Desulfatitalea tepidiphila: one gene and its partner. The protein of the gene in region 1 interacts with the protein of each later gene in a pairwise test. Links are inferred from orthologs where the notes say so. Each region holds a gene or a part of one and is shown in the gene's direction. Other genes may lie near its edges.

What was found. The genes of interacting proteins can lie anywhere in the genome.
Region 2: the proteins of ribD (region 1) and DFT_RS17925 interact in binary tests that used the Escherichia coli proteins (3 or more experiments, as listed by UniProt). The link is inferred for Desulfatitalea tepidiphila from one-to-one orthologs.

What each region holds. Positions count from the first base shown.
Region 1 is NZ_BCAG01000001.1:30,310-37,981, forward strand. What follows is about bases 573-3,492. They hold ribD (bifunctional diaminohydroxyphosphoribosylaminopyrimidine deaminase/5-amino-6-(5-phosphoribosylamino)uracil reductase RibD), read left to right. Parts: upstream 573-1,440; coding sequence 1,441-2,544; downstream 2,545-3,492. Other genes in these bases: DFT_RS00150 (deoxycytidylate deaminase), read left to right, coding at 573-954; nrdR (transcriptional regulator NrdR), read left to right, coding at 951-1,406; DFT_RS00165 (riboflavin synthase), read left to right, coding at 2,816-3,484. Also shown: glyA (serine hydroxymethyltransferase), read left to right, coding at 1-415; more of DFT_RS00150, read left to right, coding at 475-572; DFT_RS00170 (bifunctional 3,4-dihydroxy-2-butanone-4-phosphate synthase/GTP cyclohydrolase II), read left to right, coding at 3,547-4,761; ribH (6,7-dimethyl-8-ribityllumazine synthase), read left to right, coding at 4,867-5,340; transcription antitermination factor NusB, read left to right, coding at 5,342-5,818; DFT_RS00185 (MBL fold metallo-hydrolase), read left to right, coding at 5,866-6,492; ispG (flavodoxin-dependent (E)-4-hydroxy-3-methylbut-2-enyl-diphosphate synthase), read left to right, coding at 6,524-7,609; proS (proline--tRNA ligase), read left to right, coding at 7,606-7,672. UniProt on the Escherichia coli protein: Converts 2,5-diamino-6-(ribosylamino)-4(3h)-pyrimidinone 5'-phosphate into 5-amino-6-(ribosylamino)-2,4(1h,3h)-pyrimidinedione 5'-phosphate.
Region 2 is NZ_BCAG01000005.1:23,202-28,105, reverse strand. Bases 1-2,984 are described here. They hold DFT_RS17925 (acetyl-CoA carboxylase biotin carboxylase subunit), read left to right. Parts: upstream 1-740; coding sequence 741-2,228; downstream 2,229-2,984. Other genes in these bases: DFT_RS17915 (enoyl-CoA hydratase/isomerase family protein), read left to right, coding at 2,864-2,984; DFT_RS17920 (acyl-CoA carboxylase biotin carboxyl carrier protein subunit), read left to right, coding at 2,269-2,820; DFT_RS17930 (carboxyl transferase domain-containing protein), read left to right, coding at 1-688. In the rest of the region: more of DFT_RS17915, read left to right, coding at 2,985-3,640; DFT_RS17910 (acyclic terpene utilization AtuA family protein), read left to right, coding at 3,646-4,904. UniProt on the Escherichia coli protein: This protein is a component of the acetyl coenzyme A carboxylase complex; first, biotin carboxylase catalyzes the carboxylation of the carrier protein and then the transcarboxylase transfers the carboxyl group to form malonyl-CoA.

The sequences.
Region 1 (7,672 bases):
GCTCCCCCAATTCAAAACGTACCAGGAGCGCGTTCTGGCCAACGCCCAGGCCCTGGCCGAGAGCCTCCAGTCGGCAGGATTGCCGCTGGTTTCCGGCGGGACGGACAACCATCTCATGCTGGCCGACCTGACCACATGGGATATTACCGGCAAGGCGGCCGAAATCGCCCTGGGCCGCGCCGGCATCACGGTCAATAAAAATGCCGTGCCCTTCGACCGGCGCGGACCTGTGGTCACCAGCGGCGTGCGCATCGGGACGCCCTACCTGACCAGCCGGGGTATGGGGGTCCAGGAGATGCACCAGATCGCGGGATTGATGATCGAGGTCCTCAAGGACCCGGACAATCAGCGGGTGATCGAGCGGACGCGCATTGAGGTGGCCGAGCTGTGCAATGCGTTTCCATTGTATGCTTAGACCGGCTTCGCCGGAAGTTTAAAGTGTAAAGTGAGAAGTTTAAAGTGAAGGCATTAGCCATGCGGCATCCGGAAGAGAGGCCCTCGTGGGACCAATATTTTATGGATATCGCCTGCCTGGTGGCCAAGCGCTCCACCTGTTTGCGGCGCGCAGTGGGGGCCATTATCGTCAAGGACCGGCGGGTGCTGTCCACCGGGTACAACGGTGCGCCGAGCCAGGTCCGCCATTGTTTCGAAGTGGGCTGCCTGCGGGAGAAATTGAAGGTGCCTTCGGGTGAGCGGCACGAATTGTGCCGCGGTATCCATGCCGAACAGAATGCCATCATCCAGGCCGCCTACCACGGCGTTTCCATCAAGGGTGCCGATCTTTTCTGCACCAATCTGCCCTGTTCCATTTGTGCCAAGATGATCATCAACGCAGGGATTGTTCGGATTGTCTACCAGTCCGGTTATGCCGATGTCATGTCCGAGGAGATGTTGGCCGAAGCGGGAGTGGAACTCGTTCAATTGCCAAGCAGTCACACGGAGGTGGGGCCATGAAGTGTCCGTTTTGCGGGGAGATGGACAACAAGGTGATCGATTCGCGGGTAAGCAAAGACGGCACGGTGATTCGGCGCCGTCGGGAGTGTACCGACTGCGCCCGGCGGTTTACCACTTACGAGCACATCGAAGAGATCCCCATCATGATCGTTAAAAAGGATGGGCGGCGCGAGGTGTTCAATCGGGACAAGGTGCGTGTCGGGCTTCAGAAGGCGTGCCAGAAGCTGGATATCAGCATGAACGTTATCGAGGATTTCATCGATGATCTGGAGCGTGACCTGCGTGAAACCGGTGAAAAGGAGATTCCTTCGCGGGTGATCGGCGAAAAGATCATGGGGCGGCTCCACACCTTGAACGATATCGCCTACGTACGTTTTGCCTCGGTCTACCGGGAATTCAAGGATGTGAATGATTTCGTGGCGGAGCTGAAGACGCTCTTGAGCGAGCGTTGATGGAAAAGACGGATCATCGGACGCTGACGGCGGCATGAACGACAACGAATACATGGCCATCGCCCTTGAACTGGCGGCCAGGGGGGCGGGGCGGGTATCCCCGAATCCCATGGTGGGTGCCGTGGTGGTCCGAAACGGACGGATCGTCGGGAAAGGTTATCACCAGGCCGTGGGCGGCCCCCATGCCGAGGTCCATGCCCTCGACGATGCCGCCGAACAGGCGGTGGGCGCCACCCTCTATGTGACCCTGGAGCCCTGCAACCATCATGGCCGCACGCCGCCGTGCACGGAGAAAATTCTCCGGTCCGGCATCCGGCGGGTCGTGGTCGCAATGGCCGATCCCAACCCCGATGTGCGCGGCGGCGGCAATTCCTTTTTGCGCGATCACGGCCTCGAGGTGGTCTGTGGCATCCGGGAAGCGGAAGCGCGCCGGCTCAACGAGAGTTTCGTCAAATTCGTCAGGACCCGGCGGCCTTTCGTGGTGCTCAAAATCGCCGCGACCCTGGATGGCCGCATTGCCACAAGCAATGGCGATGCCCGCTGGGTCACCGGCCCGGAGGCCCGGTCCATGGTGCACCGGATGAGACATCGCATGGATGCCATCCTGGTGGGGATCGGCACGGTCAAGGCGGATGATCCCCAACTGACCGCGCGTCTACAGGACGAAGCGGGCGTCGATCCCATCCGCCTGGTCCTTGACACGCACCTGGCCATGCCGCCCGACGCGCAAATGCTTCGGCAGCGTTCAGAGGCGCCCACCTATCTGGTGTGCGGTCCGGAACCCGACCGGCAGCGGCACCGGATGCTGACCGATGCCGGGGCCCGGATTCTGGAGGTCCCCCTGAATGGGGTGCTCGTCGATATGGTGGCACTGATGGCACAGTTGGGACGGATGAACATCGCCAGCGTGCTCATCGAAGGCGGTGCAACAGTGGCGGGCAGCGCCTTGCGATCGGACATCGTGGACAAGCTCGCGCTGTTTTATGCCCCGAAGCTGTTGGCCGGCGAGGGTGTGCCCATGTGCGCCGGTCCCGGCCCCCAGTGGATGAAAGAGGCCTTGGCCCTCGAGAACGTCACCGTGGAACGGGTGGGGGCGGATATCCTGGTGCAGGGATACCGGCATGACATGGGCGAATGAAGACCAGGGGGAGGACAGGACGATCGGCTTAAAAGAACAGTGTGGCGAGCGCGGTGATCGATTGTATAGAAGGATTTTGATCTTATTGTTTTAGATTAGTGTTGACGGCACCGTAACACGTACGGAATTCGCTCTCCCGTCAACCCGGCGGAAGCCGGGATCCGGTATTTCCAATAGGTTCTGGATGCCGGCGTTCGCCGGCATGACGCCTCTGCGACTTTTTTCAGTTTTATCAATTTGGAGTGCATCAAGGCCGAAGCGTGGATAGTTTATGTTCACAGGTATTATAGAAGGAATGGGCACCCTGGCGGCGATGCGCGCCTCCGGTACCGGCCGGGTGCTGACCGTTGAGGCAGATTTCGACCTGCAGGGGACGCGCATCGGCGACAGCATTGCCGTCAACGGCGCCTGCCTCACGGCAGTGACCCTTTCCGGGCGTCGGTTCACCTGTGACGTGTCACCCGAGACCCTGTCCAAGACAACTTTCGGGGCCTTGAAAATTGGCGAACGGGTCAACCTGGAACGCGCCCTGCGGTTGTCCGATCGACTGGACGGCCATCTGGTGTCGGGCCACATCGACGGTATGGCCCGGCTGGAGCGGCGCGACATCAATGCCAACGCCTGGATCCTGGACTTCAGCGCCCCCCAGGCGCTGACCCGCTATATGATTCAAAAAGGATCCGTGGCCGTGGACGGTATCAGCCTGACGATCAATCAATGCGATACGGCCGGTTTCCAGGTGAGCATCATTCCGCATACCGCCGCCGTCACCACCATCGGCCGCAAGGGTGTGGGATACCTTTTCAATATTGAGACCGATATCATCGGAAAATACGTGGAGCGATTCGTGTTACGCCTCCAGGAGGGAACCGGAACCCCGACCGCCGGCCCTGGTGTCAGTATGGACCTTTTGGCCAAATCCGGGTTTCTGGATCGGTAGCAGCGCCCGCTGGAAAAGCCATCGTGCATTGGCACGAAATCGAAACAGGAGAGTTTAGAACCATGTCACGCATCACAGTCGAACAGGCAATCGAAGAGATTGCCGCCGGGAAGATGGTCATCCTCGTGGATGACGAAGATCGGGAGAACGAAGGCGATCTTACCATGGCCGCCGAGAAGGTCACCCCCGAGGCGATTAATTTCATGGCCAAATACGGCCGCGGGCTGATCTGCCTGTCGCTCACCAGTGAAAAGTGCGACAAGTTGGACTTGCCCATGATGGTCAAGAACAACACCTCTCCCTTCGAGACCGGATTCACCGTCTCCATAGAGGCCAAGCGCGGTGTGACCACCGGGATCTCCGCCGCGGACCGGGCCACCACCATCTTGACGGCGGTGGCCGATAACGCGACCTCCCGGGATCTGGTTCGGCCCGGCCACATCTTTCCCTTGCGGGCCAGGGACGGCGGCGTGATGGTGCGCGTCGGCCAGACCGAAGGATCGGTGGACCTGGCGCGGCTGGCCGGATTGAAACCGGCCGGCGTGATTTGCGAAATCATGGACGAAGACGGCACCATGGCGCGCATGCCGACCTTGGAAAAGTTCAGTGAAAAACATGACATCGGCATCGTGACCATCGCGGACCTGGTGGAATACCGCATGCGCAACGAGTTTTTCGTGCATCGCGCGGCCGAAACCGCCATTCCCACGGTTTTCGGCGGAGATTTCCGCATCGTCGCTTTTGAAAACGACGTGGACCATCTGACCCACATCGCCCTGATCAAAGGCGAGATCAGCCCGGACAAGCCCGTGCTGGTGCGCGTCCATTCCGAGTGTATGACCGGGGATATCTTCGGTTCTCTGCGCTGCGACTGCGGTGATCAACTGCACAGGGCCATGGGCATGATCGAAAAAGAGGGCACCGGGGTGATTATCTACCTGCGCCAGGAGGGACGGGGCATCGGACTGGTCAACAAGCTCAAAGCTTACGAGCTGCAACAGAAGCTGGGCCTCGACACCGTGGAGGCCAATCTCAAGCTGGGATTCAAGGATGACCTGCGCGATTATGGCATCGGCGCCCAGATGTTGCGCAACCTGGGCGTCCGCAAAATGCGTCTGTTGACCAACAATCCCAAGAAAATGGTCGGGTTGGACGGCTACGGCCTGAGCATAGAGGAGCTGGTTCCCATCGAGGTGGCGCCCAACGAACACAATCGCTGCTACCTGGAGTGCAAGAAGCTGAAGATGGGGCACCTGTTGCATTTGATCGAGCAGTAATCCTGTTTTTGCGGAGAGCCATCGGACATGGCGGGCGGTCGCCACGCGCGGCCGCCTGGTTTTACTGACAACATTTTGAGCAGTCACTCAATCGGAGGTTTAACGATGCCCAATATCATCGAAGCCAATCTTGTGGCCGAAGGGAAAAAGTTCGCCATCGTGGTGAGCCGGTTCAACGATTTTATCACCGACAAGCTGGTCGGTGGTGCTGTTGACGCCCTGACCCGCAGTGGCACCAAAGCGGAAGACATCGATATCGTCAAGGTGCCCGGCGCCTTTGAGATACCCCTGCTGGCCAAGAAGCTGGCGGCCCGCAAGCAGCATGATGCCGTCATCTGCCTGGGTGCCGTCATTCGCGGGGCCACTCCCCATTTCGACTATGTAAGCGCAGAGGTGTCTAAGGGCGTTGCCGCTGCCAGCATGGAGACAGGCATGCCGATCATCTTTGGTGTGGTGACCACCGACACGCTCGAACAGGCCATTGAGCGCGCCGGCAGCAAGGCCGGTAACAAGGGCTGGGATGCGGCTCTGGCAGCCGTCGAGATGGCCAACCTGATGGGGGCGGTGGAAAAGATCTGATATGGGGACCCGTCGACAAGCCAGAGAATTAGCCATGCAGGCGCTGTTCAGCATGGACATGAGTTGTGCGTTCAGTGCGGAGATGCTGACCGATTACTGCCGCTGTTTTCCACCAGGCAAGCGTTTTCAAAGCTTTTTCGAACTCCTGGTCAACGGCGTGCTGCAATACAAGGCCGATATCGACGCCGTGATCGAGACCTATTCCAGTAATTGGAAGATGCGGCGCATGGCCTGTGTGGATCGTAATATTTTGCGCATGGCCGTGTTCGAGTTGATCTACTGCGCCGATATTCCAGCCAAAGTGACCATCAACGAAGCGATCGATATCGGGAAAAAATTCGGTTCTCCGGAATCCGGCTCGTTCATCAACGGTATCCTGGACAGCATCCGCATTGCCATCGAAAAGGGGCAGCTGGCCACGGTCGAGACGCCCCCGGCCGGCGACGGGACCGCATCCCAGGCGATCAACGACCTTTAATGGTCCAGGCGACGCAACGGTTCCCCACCGAGAAAGGAAATATCATCATGATCATTCGCGCCATGCCGGTCGGGCCGCTTCAGGCCAACTGCTATATCCTCGGCTGCGAGGAGACGCGCCATGCGGCCGTCATCGACCCGGGCGGTGATGTGGATCAGATCCTTCTGGCATTGGCCAGAGACCGGTTGACCCTCAAGGCGATCATCAACACCCACGGACACTTCGATCACGTCAGCGCCAACAAGGCCCTCAAAAAGGCCACCGGTGCGGAGCTGATGATCCATCCCCAGGATGCGCCCATGCTCGCTCAACTCTCCGGTGCGGCGGCCATGTGGGGCATGCGGTCCGAGGATTCGCCCGAACCGGACCGGCTGCTCGAAGACGGCGATACGGTGACCGTCGGCCACATTGTTTTCAAGGTGCTCCACACCCCCGGCCACACCCCCGGGGGCATCTCGCTCTATACCGACAACGCCGTTTTCGTCGGTGACACGCTTTTCGCCGGATCCATCGGCCGCACCGATTTTCCGGGCGGCGATTTCGACACCCTGATCCGCAGCATTCATACCAAACTGTTCACCCTGCCCGAGGACGTGGCGGTCTACGCCGGCCACATGGAGGCGACCACCATCGGCAGGGAAAAACGATACAATCCTTTTTGCGGGATCCGATAGCGGCGCGGCCGATTCGGTCGGGACGGCACCCATGATACGACGCAAGAGCCGACAGATTCACGTGGGAAAAGTGCCGGTGGGCGGCGATGCGCCCATCACCGTGCAATCCATGACCAACACGCCCACCCAGGATGCCGCCGCCACGGTCGCACAGATCCGGAGGCTCGAGTCCGCCGGATGCGAGATCGTGCGTGTGGCCGTGCCGGACCAGCAGGCCGCCGAGGCCATTGCCGACATCAAAGCCCGGATCCATATTCCACTGATCGCCGATATCCACTTCGATTACCGCCTGGCCTTGGAAGCCGCCCGGCGGGGCGCCGACGGGTTGCGCATCAATCCGGGCAACATCGGCGGGCAGCGCAAGGTACAGGCCGTGGTGGATTGCGCCCGTGACCTGGGGCTGCCGATCCGCATCGGGGTGAATGCCGGCTCGCTTGAAAAGGATCTGCTTAAAACCTATAATGGCGCCACGGCTCAGGCCATGGTGGAGAGTGCCATGCGCCACGTGGCCCTGCTGGAGCGCACCGGCTTCGACCAGATCAAAATTTCCATCAAGGCGTCGGACGTGCCCCGCACCCTGGAGGCCTACCGTCTGCTGGCCCAACGTACCGAATACCCCTTGCATGTGGGGGTCACCGAAGCGGGATCGCTCTATTCCGGGGTGGTCAAATCGGCCCTGGGCATCGGCATGCTGCTGGCCGAGGGGATCGGCGACACCCTGCGGGTATCGCTTACCCGGGACCCGGTGGAAGAGGTCCGGGTCGGTTTTGAAATCCTGAAAGCCCTGGGCATCCGTCAGCGCGGACCCGAAATCATCTCCTGCCCCACCTGCGGCCGCTGCGGCATCGACCTGATGTCGTTGGTCGAGCAGGTCGATCAGGCGCTGCTGACGCGCACTGTGCCCATCAAGATCGCGATCATGGGGTGTGTCGTCAACGGGCCGGGCGAAGCCAAGGAGGCCGACATCGGCGTGGCCGGCGGCAAGGGCCAGGGCATCCTGTTCCAGAAGGGCAAGGTGGTCCGAAAGGTGCCCCAGGAGCGACTGGTCGAGGTCCTGTTGGATGAGGTGGATAAATGGGAAGCTGAGCACTTGAAGAAAGGAACTGCCATCGTATGACCCAAAAACCAAAAAGCGCCATCAGCCCGACCCGCGCCGAAGACTATCCGGAATGGTATCAAC
Region 2 (4,904 bases), on another replicon or contig:
CGTGGACGGCAGCGAGTTCATCGAGTTCAAGGAGATGTACGGCGCCACCCTGATCTGCGGTTTCGCCCACATTCACGGCTACCCGGTGGGCATCCTGGGAAACAACGGCATCCTCTTTTCCGAAAGCGCCCTGAAGGGCACCCAGTTCATCCAGTTGTGCGATAAGCGCCAGATTCCCCTGGTGTTCCTGCAGAACATCACCGGTTTTATCATCGGCCGGGATTACGAGCGCGGGGGTATCACCAAGAACGGCCATAAAATGGTCAACGCGGTGGCCACGGCCACGGTCCCCAAGTTCACCGTCATGGTGGGCGCATCGTTCGGCGCCGGCAACTACGCCATGTGCGGAAGGGCATACGGGCCTCGGTTTTTGTGGACCTGGCCCAACCACCAGATCGGGGTCATGGGGGGCCGCCAGGCGGCCGACGTGCTCATCACCCTGCAGAACGACCAGCGGGCGAGGGCGGGCCAGCCGCCCATGACCGGGGAGGAGGTCGAGGCCATCCGGGAGCCGGTCATCGCGGCGGCCCTCAAGGAGGGCGATGCCTATTACAGCACCGCCAACCTTTGGGATGACGGGATCATCGATCCGGCCAAGACCCGCGACGTCCTGGGGCTTGGCCTTTCCGCGGCCCTCAACGCGCCTTTGCGCAGCGATGTACACGGCTACGGCATTTTCCGCATGTAACATTCATTGTAACCCATGCCCGACAGCAGAGGCCAATCCCATGGGGAACCGCATGTTTAAAAAGATTCTGATCGCCAACCGCGGAGAGATCGCGGTGCGGATCATGCGCACCTGCCAGGAGATGGGCATCGCCACGGTGGCCGTCTGTTCCGATGCCGACCGGCACGCCCTGCACGCCCTGGAGGCCGACGAGGCGGTGCCCATCGGACCCGCCGAGCCATCCAAGAGTTACCTGGACATCGACCGCATCGTCGATGCGGCCAAACAGACCGGCGCCGAGGCCGTTCATCCCGGTTATGGGTTTCTGGCCGAAAATGCGGACTTCGCCGAACGCTGCGAGCGGGAAAGGATCGTCTTCATCGGTCCGCCGGCCCAGGTGATCCGCAGCCTGGGGGACAAACTCACGGCGCGGCGGATCATGCAGGCGGGCGGGGTGCCCATCATACCGGGCATGATCGAGGCGGCCGACGCCCCCGGCGCCTGGGCGGCCGCTGCCGAACGGATCGGCTTCCCGCTGCTCGTCAAGGCATCGGCCGGCGGCGGCGGCAAAGGCATGCGCATCGTCGAGCGCCCCGACGACCTGGCCGAGGCCTGCCGGGCGGCCTCCCGGGAGGCGGCCGCCGCTTTCGGCAATGGCACCATCTACCTGGAGAAATTTCTGCCCAAGTCGCGGCACGTGGAGTTCCAGATCCTGGCCGACGGCCAGGGCCGAATCCTTCACCTCTTCGAACGGGAGTGTTCGATCCAGCGCCGGCACCAGAAGATCATCGAGGAGACCCCCAGCCCGGCCTTGAGCCCCGAGCTGCGCGCCGAGATGGGACAGGCGGCCGTGGCGGCGGCCCGGGCGGCCGGCTACGTGAACGCGGGCACGGTGGAGTTCATCCTGGACCCGGCCGGCCGTTTTTACTTCCTGGAGGTCAACACGCGCCTGCAGGTGGAACATCCCATCACCGAGATGATCACCGGCCTGGACCTGGTGCGCCACCAGATCGAGATCGCCGCCGGCCGGCCGCTGGCCCTGACCCAGGACGAGGTGCGCGGCCGGGGCCACGCCATCGAATGCCGCATCTATGCGGAAGACCCCGAGCAGCGCTTCATGCCGTCGCCGGGACGGATTGCATTCTTGCGGGAACCGGCCGGGCCGGGCGTCCGCAACGACTGCGGGGTTTATGCCGGGAGCGAGGTCCCGGTGGAGTACGACCCCATCCTCTCCAAGCTGGTGGTCCATGCGGAAACCCGGGAGCTGGCCATCCGGCGGATGATCCGGGCCCTGACATCCTATGTGGTGCTGGGGGTGCGGACGCCCATGGACTTTCTGCTCGATGTGCTCGCCTCGGCGCCGTTCCAGGCCGGAGAGACCTATACTGATTTCATCGCCGCCCATTTCGCCGACTGGGCGCCGGATCGCAAGCGCCTGGAACTGGCTGCCATGGCCTATGCGGCCGATGCCATGGCGCCCCGGGCGCGTACGGCAGGGCCGGTGGCTGCGACTGCGGCGCATCCCGGCCCCTGGCACACGTTGAACCATTGGCGGCTGTAGCCCGCCATCGACCAGGACCGGAAAGTGGAGGATCGGCTGCATGGATTGGAAGCTGAGATACAAAGAAGAGACCATCGCCCTGGCGGTGGAACCGTCCGGAGAGAGCGGGTTTATCGCGAACTTCGGCGATCGGGAAGCCCATGTGGTGTTCGAGCGCATTTCCGAGCACCGGTTGCACCTGATCGTGGACGGCCGCCAGACCTCGGCGTTCGCTGTCGAAACCGCCGAGGGCAAGGCGGTGATGATCGAGGGGTGCACTTTTTTCCTGTCGGACGACCGCGCGCCGCAAATGCGTACCCGGTCAGGGTCCAAAGCGGGGCCCAAGACGGTTACGCCGCCCATGCCGTCGGTGGTGACCCAGATCCTGGTCGCCGCAGGCCAGACGGTCGAACAGGGGCAGGGCCTGGTGGTGGTGTCGGCCATGAAGATGGACACCACCCTGACTGCACCCTACTCCGGAGTGGTCACGCGGATCAACGTGGCCGAAGGAGAGAAAGTGGCGCCCAAGCAGGTGCTGGTGGATATCGAACCCGAGGCGGCCGATTCGCCAGGGGCGCCATCCGCCGGAGGGGCGTCGTCACGGGCGTCGTAAAAATCGGCGTAATGATCGTCGAAACGATCAAGGAGGGCGGTTCATGGCTGAAAAGGATCTGATCTACCAAGTCGACGGGCAGGTGGCCACCGTGACCATCAACCGGGCCGCCGCGCGCAATGCCATCACGCCCGAAGCGGTGGTCCTGTTCCACTCGGCCCTGGACCAGGCCCAGGCGGATGACGGTGTGCGCGTGGTCTGTATCACCGGCGCCGGCGACAAGGCCTTTTGTTCTGGCGCCGACCTGGGCGGCGGCATGCAGGACGACGCCGACCGTCGAAGCCACTTCGACAGCTATGCCCGGCTCATCAGCCGACTGGCGGAATTTCCCAAACCGACCGTGGCGCGCGTCAACGGTCACTGCCTGGCCGGCGGCACCGGCTTCATGCTGGCCTGCGACATCGTGATCGCCAGGGCGTCGGCCCAATTCGGCACCCCGGAGGTCAACGTCGGGTTGTTTCCCATGATGATCGGCGCCCTGATTTTCCGTAACGTGCCCCGCAAGAAGGCCATGGAGATGATCCTGCTCGGCGAGCGGCTCACCGCCGCCCAAGCCCTGGAGATGGGGTTGGTCACCCGGGTGGCGCCGGAGGAGGATTTCGACGCCGAGGTGGGCATGGTGCTTGCCGCCCTGGCGGCCAAGAGCCCCATCGGCCTCAAGTTGGGCAAGGCGGCCTTTGCCGCCGCCGAACGGATGCCCCTGGCCGAAGCCGTGCGCTTCCTCGGCGGCCAACTGGTCGAGGTGGCAGGCACCCGGGACGCCCGGGAAGGCATCACCGCCTTTCTGGAAAAACGCCCGCCCCGATTCAAAGGAGAATGATCCGCATGAGCGATCCTGAAAAACTGATCATCGCCAACTGTAGCGGGTTTTTCGGCGACCGCCTGTCGGCGGCCCGGGAGATGGTCCAGGGCGGCCCCATCGACGTGCTGACCGGAGATTATCTGGCCGAACTGACCATGGCGATTCTCTTCCAGAAGAAGCTCAAGTCGCCTGAGGGCGGCTACGTGCCCACCTTCCTCAAACAGATGGAAGCGGTCATGGGCCAATGCCTGGAGAAGGGCATCCGCGTGGTGGCCAACGCCGGTGGATTGAACCCCGCGGGCCTGGCGCGGACACTGAAGACCACCGTTCAAACGCTGGGGTTGTCGCCCAGAATCGCCTACATCGAAGGCGACGATCTGATGCCGCGTCTGAAAACGCTCCAACAGGCCGGTGAACCCTTCACCCACCTGGACAAGGGGGTGTCCCTGGCCGATGCCGGCGCCGTTCCCATCACAGCCAATGCCTACCTGGGCGCCTGGGGCATCGCCGCGGCGCTGGCGCAGGGGGCCGACATCGTGATCTGCGGCCGGGTGGCCGATGCCGCCCTGGTGGCCGGCCCCTGCGCCTGGCGCTTCGGCTGGCAACGCACCGACTGGGACCGGTTGGCCGGGGCCTATGCCGCCGGTCACATCATCGAGTGCGGCGCCCAGGCCACGGGCGGCAACTATTCGTTCGTCCACGAGGTGCCCTCCTACCGCAACGTAGGGTTTCCCATCGCCGAGATGCATCCGGACGGCAGCTTCGTCATCACCAAGCATCCGGACACCGGCGGCCTGGTGTCGGTGGGCACGGTGACGGCCCAACTGCTCTATGAAATCGCGGCACCGACCTACCTGACCCCGGACGTGGCGGTGCGGATCGACACCCTGTCGCTGACCCAGGAAGGGCCCGACCGGGTGCGGGGCGCAGGCACCCGGGGCGAACCGCCGCCGGAGACCACCAAGGTGTGCATCAACACCCTGGGCGGCTACAAGAACACCATGACCGTGGTGCTGACCGGCCTGGACATCGACCGCAAGGCCGAGATCGTCGCCGACACCCTGTTCGACAGCCTGGGCGGCCGGGAGCGGTTCCGAACGGTGGACGTGCAGCTCGTGCACGCCGAAAAGATCGATCCGGCCACCAACGACGAGGCCTTCGCCTTCCTGCGCATCACGGTCATGGATCCGGATGCCGACAAGGTGGGTAAACGGTTTTCGGCCAAGGTGGTGGAGATGGCCCTGGCCAACATCCCCGGCTTCACCTTGACGTCGCCGCCCAC